Desulfatibacillum aliphaticivorans DSM 15576: one gene and its partner. The protein of the gene in region 2 interacts with the protein of the main gene of each other region in a pairwise test. Links are inferred from orthologs where the notes say so. Each region holds a gene or a part of one and is shown on either strand. Other genes may lie near its edges. The genes, in order: gyrB and gyrA.

Evidence for each region.
Region 1: the proteins of gyrA (region 2) and gyrB interact in binary tests that used the Escherichia coli proteins (3 or more experiments, as listed by UniProt). The link is inferred for Desulfatibacillum aliphaticivorans DSM 15576 from one-to-one orthologs.

The regions. Positions count from the first base shown.
Region 1 is NZ_AUCT01000013.1:61,651-68,939, forward strand. Bases 1,670-4,735 are described here. They hold gyrB (DNA topoisomerase (ATP-hydrolyzing) subunit B), read right to left. Parts: upstream 4,389-4,735; coding sequence 1,950-4,388; downstream 1,670-1,949. Other genes in these bases: G491_RS0114095 (TIGR03960 family B12-binding radical SAM protein), read right to left, coding at 1,670-1,820; dnaN (DNA polymerase III subunit beta), read right to left, coding at 4,393-4,735. Also shown: more of G491_RS0114095, read right to left, coding at 1-1,669; more of dnaN, read right to left, coding at 4,736-5,523; G491_RS0114110 (DUF4301 family protein), read right to left, coding at 5,814-7,289. UniProt on the Escherichia coli protein: DNA gyrase negatively supercoils closed circular double-stranded DNA in an ATP-dependent manner to maintain chromosomes in an underwound state.
Region 2 is NZ_AUCT01000006.1:85,357-89,500, forward strand. What follows is about bases 1-3,066. They hold gyrA (DNA gyrase subunit A), read right to left. Parts: upstream 2,719-3,066; coding sequence 283-2,718; downstream 1-282. Other genes in these bases: G491_RS0106630 (NAD(P)H-dependent glycerol-3-phosphate dehydrogenase), read right to left, coding at 1-275. Also shown: G491_RS0106640 (AI-2E family transporter), read right to left, coding at 3,390-4,144. UniProt on the Escherichia coli protein: A type II topoisomerase that negatively supercoils closed circular double-stranded (ds) DNA in an ATP-dependent manner to maintain chromosomes in an underwound state.

The DNA of each region.
Region 1 (7,289 bases), on a different replicon or contig from region 2:
TTTTCAGGACTTTTTGAAAATATAGGCTGTATATTGGAAAAATCGCACACCCCGCAACCGGAGCAGGTTTCCTTGCTGCAGCCCGGGGTTTTTTCCACGTCCAGGGCCTTTTGCAACTCCTTTTGGAGGAATTTCTTCGTGGCGCCCATGTCTATATGATCCCAGGGCAAAGGCTCTTCCGTCGGTTTGCCGCCTATATAGTCGTCCGGATTTATGCTGTCGGCCTCCATGAGTTCCCGCCACAGATGAAAATCAAAATGATCGGACCAGCCGTCAAACCGGGCGCCTTTATTCCAGGCGTCGACCAGCAAAGGGGCCAGTTTTCTGTTCCCACGGGAAAATACCCCTTCAATAACGCTGACCTGGGGATTTTGCCATTTTGTTTTAACGCCGGGCCGTTTAAGCCTGTCTTTGATGTAATCCAGGCGCTCCCACGCCTCCTCAATGGAAATCTGGCGAGCCCATTGAAACGGAGTGTGCGGCTTAGGCACGAACACCCCGATGCTGGCGGTGATGTCGGCTTTCTTTCCGGCCAAATCCTTTAATTTGTGCACCAGGTCCACGATGCCCTGGACGTCTTCCTGGGTTTCCGTGGGAAGGCCGATCATGAAATACAGCTTAATCAGCTTCCACCCCATATAGAAAGCGTCGGAAACGGTTTGAATGATTTCCTCTTCGCTGATGTTTTTATTGATGACGTCCCGCAAGCGCTGGGTTCCGGCTTCCGGCGCTATGGTAAATCCCGTCTTACGGACCTTTTTGATCTCTTCCATCAAAGGGCGGGTAAGGGTTCCCGCACGCATGGATGGTAAAGAAACCGCCACCTGCTGCTTGCTGAATTCCTTCATGATTCCGCTCATGAGCCAATCCAGACAGGAATAATCCCCCACGCTTAAGGACAGGAGGGATATGTCCTCATACCCGGTTTGAGTCAGGGATTTGCGGGCATACTCCATGAGGTTCTCCGGCGTTCTCTCCCGCACTGGCCTATAAATCATCCCGGCCTGGCAAAAACGGCATCCCCTGCCGCACCCGCGGGAAATTTCCAGGCGCAGCCGATCATGCACCGGATTGGAATAAGGAACGATGGGATCTATAGGGAAATACGTTGCATTTAAATCCGGAATAATCGTTCTTTTGACGGAGCTTTGCTTGCCGGGCTTAGGAGTGAGTTTTTCTGATACTGCGTCAAACTCAAAATGGGAAGGTACGTAGACTCCGCGGATTTCGGCCAGTTTGTCCAGAAGATCGCTTTTTACAGGATTTTCCTTATTTTTCCATTCCAGCCAAGCATCAGCCATTTCGAGGATGGCTTCTTCTCCGTCTCCAATCAATATAGCGTCAAAAAAATCGGCAATCGGCTCCGGATTGCAGGCGCACGGACCGCCTCCTATGATTAAAGGTTGATCATCGCCGCGATCTTTAGAGTAAAATGGAATTCCGGACAGATTCAACATAGTGAGCATATTGGTGTAATTAAGCTCATAAAGCAGGCTGATTCCTATCCAGTCAAAATCCTTTAAAGGACGATGGCTTTCCAAAGTGAAGAGATCAATTTTTTCTTCGCCCAGCAGTTTTTCAAGGTCGTCGTCAGGCGCGTAAACCCTTTCGGCCAGGATGTCTTCCCTGCCGTTTAAAATGCTGTAGAGAATCTGAATTCCGAAATGGGAGGTTCCAATTTCATAAAGATCGGGAAAAGCCAGTGCGACCTGCAGTTTAACCTCTTCGGGCGACTTATGGACGGAATTGATCTCTGTTCCCAGGTATCTTCCGGGCCTGCGGACCCGGGTCAATATTTTGTCTTTTTCCAGTTTATTCATAGCAGCTGACGCTAATACTACGTCCGATTTTCCCCCTCAAACAGGGATCTAAAAAATTACATTGGGGGAGACTCAATAAAAATGAGTTCTCCCCCAAAAAAAAATAATCAAGCGGAATTTCACCTGAAATCAAATATCCAGCTGGGTGACCTCCAAGGCGTTGCTCTGGATGAAATCCCTGCGGGGCTCCACCTCGTCGCCCATCAACAGGCGGAACATTTCGTCCGTCTCAATGGCGTCTTCCACCTTGACTTTGACCAGCCGTCTTTTTTCAGGATCCATGGTGGTTTCCCACAGTTGGTCCGGGTTCATTTCGCCCAAACCTTTGTACCGCTGCAGGCTGATGCCTTTTTTGGACTCTTCCATCAAGTGATGAAGCAGTTCTTCCTTATTGGGCAGCTCCACTGTTTTTTCTTCGTCTTTGCCCCTGGACCAAACAACAAAGGCGTCGCCGTTTGCATCCAAGGCTCTTTTGCTGAGCACAGCGCATTTTTGAAAATCGGATGAATAAATAAAACCGCGGCCGATTTTAATGGGCTCCAGCTTGTCATAGATGGATACTTCGCTGGTGTCGCCCTGCCCTTGGGCTTTGGGAAGCGGGGTGACCATCAACTCGTACACCCGCCGTTCGTCTGAATAATCCAACTCGCTGACTTCGTATCCCTTGGCAATGAGATTATTCCGAAGCTCAATCATCCTGGCTTCATCCCTGAGTCCGGTCTTGGATATGATGCCGGCCTTGATGACTTCTTCCGCCATGTCGGCTGGGATGCCGCGCCTGTCCAACCTCTGCAAAGTAGTGACGTACTCGGTAAGATCGCACAGGAACAAATACATCTGATGCTCGGCCATGGGTTTGTCTTCGGTGGTTCTCCTGATGCTTCTGGATTCGCAAATGCGCCTCAGGAGGTATTCACTCATTTCCTGATCGTCTTTCAGGTATTTGGCCGCCTTTCCTTTTCCCACGCGATACAAAGGAGGCTGGGCGATATACAAAAAGCCTTCGTCCAGAATTTCGGGCAATTGACGATAGAAAAAAGTCAGCAGCAAAGTGCGGATGTGAGAGCCGTCGACATCGGCGTCTGTCATGATGATGACTTTATGATACCGGATTTTCTTAATGTCGTATTCCTCGGCGCCCACGCCGGTGCCCAAGGCGGTGATCATATTTTTAATTTCGTCGCTTTGCAAAATTTTGTCGAACCGGGCTTTTTCCACATTCAGGATCTTGCCTTTAAGCGGCAAAATAGCCTGGAACTTACGATCCCTTCCTTGCTTGGCGGAGCCGCCGGCCGAGTCGCCCTCAACCAGAAACAGCTCTCTCAGCTTGGGCTCTGAAATCTGGCATTCGGCCAGCTTGCCCGGCAGGGTGGAGTCGTTTAACGCGCCTTTTTTACGAGCCAAATCCCGGGCCCTGCGAGCTGCTTCCCGGGCTCTGGCGGCTTCCACCGCGCGCATGACCATTTTTTTGGCGATGGAGGGATTTTCCTCAAAGAAGGCGCCCAATTTCTCATTGACCAAACTTTCCACGAGGCCTTTTACTTCGCTATTGCCCAATTTGGTTTTGGTCTGGCCTTCAAACTGAGGATCTGGAATGCGGATGCTCACAATAGCTGTCAGGCCTTCGCGAACATCGTCGCCTGAAATTTTTGTTTGGGCGTTTTTGGCGACATTATCGCTGGAAGCGTATTGATTGATGGTCCTGGTGAGGGCCGCTTTAAAGCCGATCAAGTGGCTTCCGCCTTCCGCCGTGTTGATGTTATTGGCGAAGGTCAGGATGCTTTCGGAGAACGCAGTGGTGTATTGCAGGGCCACCTCAATTTCAATATTGCTTTTGGCGCCAGCCATAAAAATGGGCTTGTGCAGGGTGGTCCGGCTTCTGTTGAGGTATTCCACAAAGGATATGATGCCGCCCTTATACAGGAATTCCTCTTTCTCCTCGTCGGAGCGTTCGTCTTCCAGGGTGATCTTGATGCCCGCGTTGAGGAACGCCAGTTCACGCAGCCTCTTGCTCAGGATGGCGTACTGGTAATCCTCATCGGTCATAATGGTGGTGTCGGGCGCGAAGTGGATTTTGGTGCCGCGCTTTTTGGTCTTGCCGATGACCTCAAGCTCGCTGGTTTTCCCTCCCTTGGAGTAGGTTTGATAATAAATCTCCCCTCCCTGGTAAATTTCCACTTCCAGAAAATCGGACAGGGCGTTCACCACGGAGACGCCGACGCCATGGAGGCCGCCGGAGACTTTGTACGTCGCGTTGTCGAATTTACCGCCGGCGTGGAGCTTGCACATAACCACTTCCACGGCGGGAATGCCTTCCGTCTTATGCATGCCCGTCGGGATGCCGCGGCCGTTATCCTCTACGGTGACGCTATTGTCTTCATGAATAGTCACCTGGATATGGTCGCAATACCCGGCCATGGCTTCGTCGATACTGTTGTCCACAACCTCGTAAACAAGGTGATGCAAACCCTCGGTACTGACGTTTCCAATATACATGGAAGGTCTTTTGCGAACGGCTTCCAGTCCTTGTAGGACCTTGATATTTTCAGCGGTGTATTCTTGTGTCATTATTTTACATTCTCATGGGCATGATGACGGACAGATATCTCGGATCTTCAGAGCCTTCCAGAATGCAGGGCTTGCTGGAGTCCAGGATATTAACCTTGATCATGTCGCTTTTCATAGGATTTAAAGCGTCCACAAAAAAACGGGGGTTAAAGGCCGCTTCAAATGCCCCGCCATTAAAAGCAATGGGCATTTCTTCATTGGAATCTCCCAATTCCGGGTTATTCACGCTTACTTCCAGGCGCTGGGGATCCACCTTGAATCGGACGGCCCTGTAACGCTCAGAACATAAGATAGACATTCTTTTCAAAATGGAAACAAAAGGCTGCTTTTCAATCTCGAAAAAAGTTTCCAGATCATTAGGGATGACCAGATTATAGTCGGGATATTCCCCTTCCACCAGTCTGCCGATGATGGTTTCGGCCTCCTTTTGAATGACGAAATAGTTCTTCTGCACCCCAAGGCTTATCTTTCCTCCGCCTTCCGACACCCGAAGGATTTCGGTCATCACCTTTTTCGGCAGGATGACTCCCTTGGCGCCGTCAAAAGCAGGCGGCTGCATGCCTTCGTCCGGTATATAGTCCACCCTGGCCAGGCGGTTGCCGTCTGTGGAAACCATACGCAGGCCGTTTTTCTCCTCCTGGACGATTTTTTCCAGGTACACGCCTATGAGATGGGGCCGTTTTTCCTCTGAACTCATGCCGCCGGACAGATTGGTTTTTTCGATCATGTCGGCGAACACCAGGGAATCCAGTTCAAAAAGCTCCATCCCTTCCACTTCAGGCAGTTTTGGAAAGTCATTGGGATCCATGCCGACGATCTTGTATTGGACCTTGTCCTTGAAGATCTGCACCCAGCCGTTTTCCAGGTCCCGAACATCCACGGTGCCGTGGGGAAACTCCCTGACTATCTCAAACAGCTTTTTTCCCGGAATGGTGATAGTGCCTTCTTCTTCCACTGTGGCTGGATAATGGCCTTTAAAACCGATTTCCAAATCAGTGGCCACCAAGGTGATGGTGGAGCCCTGGGCAGAGATAAGCACATTGGCTGTGATGGGGAAGGTGGTTTTTCTACCCGCGATTCCCTGCACTTTTGTTATGCCGTCCAGAAAGATTTCCTTGCTGATTGAAAACTGCATGGCGTTCTCCAGAGTGATATTATTTTAGTTTATTCTAAAAACTTCATAATAAAAATAAGGATATTTCATATCTTCAAAAAAAGCAATAGGTCTTTAAAATAATTGAAAATAAATTTTTGAAAATATGTTGACACCCTTGTGAATCAGGCGCTGAAAAACCGGGGCTTTTGAACAGGAATTTTTTCTTTGTTAATAAGTCCCGATTAATCGTCAATGTTGCCGTCCTGGATTTAAACAGTCCGCAGCCGCCAAATCCAGGACCTTTTACCATAGCATAAAATAAGAAAAAATCATACCTGATGAGACGGAAGAAGGAGGTCGTTTACGGTTTTAACCGGATTAAAGGAGGCTTTGGACACTTCCACGAAAACCGTGTTCCAGCCCGACATGGACCCGTTCCATAAACCCGGGCGTTCCAGGGCCCTTAAGGGCCGCCCCTCCAGGGATTTTTCCGAAATAAAAACCGCATCATTATCCACAAAGTCGGTCAGGTCAAACTTGTTTCCCTGATAATCCGTAACTCCGACAACCACGTCCACGGGGTTGAAGTGGGTGGACGACGAAAAAATATCCACGGATTTTTGGGATTCCTTATTGATCTGGGCGCTTTCCACGATTTGGATGGTCGTGGCGCCGTCGTTTCCGCGCACCCAAAAAGGGGCGCCCCCGGGATCGCCCTCGTTTTTAACCATGCCGCAAATCCTGACCGGCCGGTTAAGCAGCTTAAGGACAGTCTCTCTGGTTGCCTCGGGGGTCAGGCCGTGAAAATGGGATTTCAGGCCGAATAAGTCCGAGACAAAGTCCACGGCTTCGTTAAGCATGGTAAAATTGGCGTCCTCCCGGGAAAGCATTCGGATGTATTTGAAAGTCCGGTCCTGGAGGAAGACCATGAAACCGCCCAAGGCCTTTTTCCATCGGGATCTTTCGGCCTTCAAGCGGTCGGGAACGACGTTGTCAATATTGTTGATAAAGATGATATCGTAATCCAGGGTATTGAGATTTTTCAGCAAGGCGCCGTGTCCGCCCGGCCGGAACAGAATGTGGCCGTCATCCGTGCGGAAGGGAATATTATCAGGCGTCACGGCTATGGTGTCCGTGGACGGGGATTGGACGGAGAAATCCACCAGATATTCCACGCCGATAAAATTTTCATAGGCCCTTTTCAGGGCTTCGAATTTGTCTTTAAAGTTTTCCAGCTGGCTTTGGCTGACCGTATAGTGAATATGGCAAAAGTGCCCTTGGCTTCTGCCGTATTGGGCGGACTCCACCAGATGTTCCTCAAAGGGGCTGCGCATAAACTCGCCGTAGCGATGGAATTTAATAAGTCCTTTCGGAAATTGGGAATATCCAAGGCCGGAGACGTCCAGCACCGCGTTTATGATTTCCAGGCATTCTTCGTTGGAATGTCCCGAAGGAACTTTCTTTTTATTTACGGAAAACAATCTATGGATCAGCGGGTAAAAGGCGAATTTTCTCAGATTGGAGACAAACCGCAGAATAAAAAGCGCCGTGGGATCCTTTTCTTTGGCTGCGTCCTCCAAAGCCGGAGCGGTTCCCTTCATTTGCATTTCACGCCAGGCGAACAACTCCTTGAACATCCTGGTGGAAGCTCCTGATGCTGGGATAAACTTAGCTATGGAACGGTCCTGCAGGGCTTTATCATAGATTTGGACGAAATGTTCGACCTGGCCGGGCTCCAAAATCCTGATGCCGTCGCCGGCCGTGCAGGGCCTGACAATATCCAGATAATTAGGCCCTTTCTCAAA
Region 2 (4,144 bases):
TCCGAGGGAACCACGCTGACGATCATGTCCTTGTCTTTCAGGGCTTCTTCCAGATTCAGGGAAGGCGTGATGTTTTCGGACAATTTGATGTCCGGCAAAAACACCTTGTTTTCCCGCTCCTTGGCTATGGACTCGGCGACTTCTTCCTCCAAAACCCATAAGGAGGTCTTATAGCCCTTGGACGCCAGTAACTGGGCCAGGGCCGTGCCCCAGCTTCCTCCGCCAACAACAGCAACCTGCAACTCGTCTATGCTTTTGTTGAGAGTATATGCCATGCGATTGTTATTTCTCCTCGTCTTTTTCAGCCAGCCGCTGGGCGCCGATCAACTTTTCTCCCGGCTCCATGCCCATGAGGCGCACGCCCATGGTGTTCCTGCTGATCACCGAGATGTCCCCCATGGGCATACGGATAATCTTACCCGCATCGGTCATGAGCATCAGGTCATCGTCGTTGGAGACGACCAGGATGGAAACCACGGCCCCGTTCCTCTCGTGGGTGCGGATGGTGATCACGCCCTTGCCGCCGCGCTTCTGCAGCGGGTATTCGTCCAGGGACGTGCGCTTTCCGAATCCGTTTTCCGTGCACGAGAACAGGGTTTTGCCGTGAGTCAGCACTTCCATGCCCACAAGGTGGTCTCCGGCGGCGAGGGTCATGCCCTTGACGCCCCGGGAAACGCGGCCCATGGCCCGCACGTCCGATTCGTGGAAACGAATGGACTTGCCGAAGGCGGAGCCCAAAAATACGTTTTGGGTGCCGTCGCTTATGCGGGCTGCGATGAGCTGGTCTCCTTCACCGAGGCTCAGGGCGATGATTCCGTTGGACCTGGGATTGCTGTACGCCAGAAGATCGGTCTTTTTGATGATGCCGTCTTTGGTGGCCATGATAATGTTGTATCCCGGCTCGAACTCTTTCACGTCCAGCACGGTGGCCAATTGCTCGTCAGGAGCAAGATTGAGCAGGTTGGATATGAACTTGCCCTTGGCGGCCCTTCCGGCCTGGGGAATTTCGTAGACCTTTCTCCAGTACACCCTGCCCAGGTTGGTGAAAAAGAGCAGGGTGTGATGGGTGGAAGCCACGAAAAGACGGGAGACGAAGTCTTCATCCCCGGTGCCCATGCCAATCTTGCCTTTGCCGCCGCGGCGCTGGCTGTGGTACAGGGTCAGGGGATTGCGCTTGATGTAGCCGCGATGGGAGATGGTCACCACCATGTCTTCTTCCACGATCATGTCTTCGATGGTGATTTCCCCTTCGTCGTCCACGATTTCCGTCCGCCGTTCGTCCACGTATTCGGTTCTGACTTCCAGCAATTCGTCTCGAACGATCTCCAGCACCAGTTGGTCGCTTGCCAGGATTTCCTTGTACCGGGCGATGGCTTTGATCAATTCCCGATACTCTTCCTCCACCTTTTCGATTTCCAGGCCGGTGAGCTTTTGCAGGCGCATGTCCAAAATGGCCTGGGCCTGAATCTGGGTGAGGTCAAATCTGGCCATGAGGCCTTCCCGGGCTTCCAAAGGCGTGCTGCTGGCCCGGATGAGCTTCACCACCTCGTCCAGATTATCGATGGCTATCTTGTAGCCTTCCAAAATATGTGCACGGGCTTCGGCTTTGGCAAGCTCATATTTGGTCCGGCGGATCACCACCACCTTCCGGTGGGCGATGAAGTACTGGAGCGTTTCTTTGAGATTGAGCAGCTCGGGCCTGTTATTGACGATGGAAAGCAGGATGATGCCGAAGGAGTTTTCCAACTGGGTGTGCTTGTAGAGCTTGTTGATGATGATGGATGCCATCTCATCTTTTTTCAAGCCCATGGCAATGCGCATACCCTCCCGGTCGGACTCGTCCCGCACAAAGGCCAGGCCTTCTATCACCTTGTCCTTCATGAGGTGGGCGATTTTTTCAATCACCCTGGCTTTGTTCACCTGGTAGGGCAGCTCCGTCACCACCAAGGTTTCCTTGCCGGTGCGGTTGTCCTTTTCCACCATGATGCGGGCGCGAATCTTGATGATGCCCCGGCCCGTGGAATAAGCGCTGTGAATGCCGGCCCTGCCGTAGATAATGCCGCCCGTGGGAAAATCCGGCCCGGGAACATATTGGAGCAGCTCCTCAGGCATCAGCTTGGGATTTTCTATGAGCGCGCACAGGGCGTCCGTGATCTCCCCCAGGTTGTGGGGCGGAATATTGGTGGCCATGCCAACCGCGATGCCGGCCGAGCCGTTCACCAACAGGTTGGGAATCCGCGTGGGCAGGACCGTGGGTTCTTGTATGGTTTCATCGTAATTGGGGATGAAATCCACGGTTTCCTTGTCCAGATCCTCCAAAATGGCGTGGGCCATCTTTTGCATCCGGACTTCCGTATAACGCATGGCGGCTGCAGGGTCTCCGTCAATGGACCCGAAGTTGCCCTGGCCGTCAACCAGTGGATAGCGCAGGGAAAAATCCTGGGCCATACGCACCATGGTATCGTATATCGCCGCATCGCCGTGGGGGTGATACTTACCCATGACGTCGCCGACGACGCGGGCGGATTTCTTATACGGCTTGTTATAATCGTTTTTTAGTTCATGCATGGTGAAAAGCACACGCCGATGAACCGGTTTTAGGCCGTCCCGCACGTCCGGCAGGGCGCGGCCTATAATCACGCTCATGGCGTAATCGAGATACGATTTTTTCATCTCGCTCTCGATGCTTATTTCGAGCATGTTTTCTCCCAAATCCATGGTTACTCCTGTAAGTGGAAAGATTGTCTCGACAAGAGAGGCCGGAAGGATTTTCCGGCCTCTTTTTTAGACCTGATTCCTGTACGAGGAAATATATACTTTTAGTCGACAAATCCACGATAGTCAAGGCTTTTAAGGGATTTTCGCCATGAAAGAACTGCTTCATAACGGCCGGTATTTTTTGGGTTTTCAGGGGCTTCATCAGACCTTGCATTTAGGTTTTTTCAATGGTTCGTCTTGGGATGGATCAGCCGAATTTTTATCTCCCCGGATAATATTTGAGCGAGTCGCTAAACAATCCCAAAAAGCATAGGATTTCGGCGCCAAGCGGCGTCACGGCTTGTCCTGTATACTTATTTGGGTAGCCCCGCAGAGCAGTATCCTGCCGGGGTTGCGTAGCAACAAAAGGCGCGCCCCCAAAAGAAATTGGAAACCTGGAACGCCTGGCGGGCGTATGGCCCCGGGGGAAGTTTTTTGTTGGCTTTAAATAACGCCGTCTTCCGCCCCAACTCATTGGTTTTAAATGACCAACGAGGCCGCACCTTTTGTCCTGACGGACCCAGGCAAAAACTGCCTTGCCTGGGCCACCCTAGCATGGTGCGCATAAATCGGAATGTAGTGACAGGCCCCCGGCACCTGCTATTTCTGGCATTGCATGCTACGTCAGGGCTTTATGCTTCCACAATGGCTTTGTAGCTGGCGCGGTAGATGTCGGCCAGGGTGAGGAAGAAGGTGACGATGAGGGGGCCGTAGATGACGCCCAGGATGCCGAAGATTTTCAGGCCGCCCATGATGGCCAAAAAGACCAGCAGGGGGTGCATCTGGACCCTGTCTCCCACAAGCTTGGGTTTGATGACGTATTCCACGGAAAAGGACAGAATCGAGTAAAAGATAATGAAGAATACGCCCGTGGCGATTTTTCCTTGGATAAACATAATGATCGCCGCAGGCAGGAAGACCACGCCGATTCCCACAATGGGCAAAAAGGCCAGGATGCCCATGACCACGCCCCATAAAAACGGAGAGGGCAGGCCGAACAGGGCGAAAACCGCGCCGCCCAATATCCCCTGGGCCAATCCGCACACGCCGTTGCCCAAAATGACGGCGCCGGACATATCCTTGAATTTGGCCACCAGCTTCTCGTCCTGATCCTGGGGCAGGGGGGACATGTCCACCAAATAGTCCACCAGCTTGCCGCCGTCTATCAATATAAAGAATATTATCAGGACCATAAAGAGGAAGTTAAGCACAAAGTTGAGAACATTGGATACGACGGCCTTGCCGGAGTCCAGGAGAAATCCGCCCACAAACTGGCCGATCTGGGAGGCGGCTTGCGTGATTTCTGCGCCGGAAATCACAATCCCGTAATCGTCTATGTGCTGGTTGATGGTCTCAAGCAGGGTGCTGTTGTTGATGAACGTCCTGA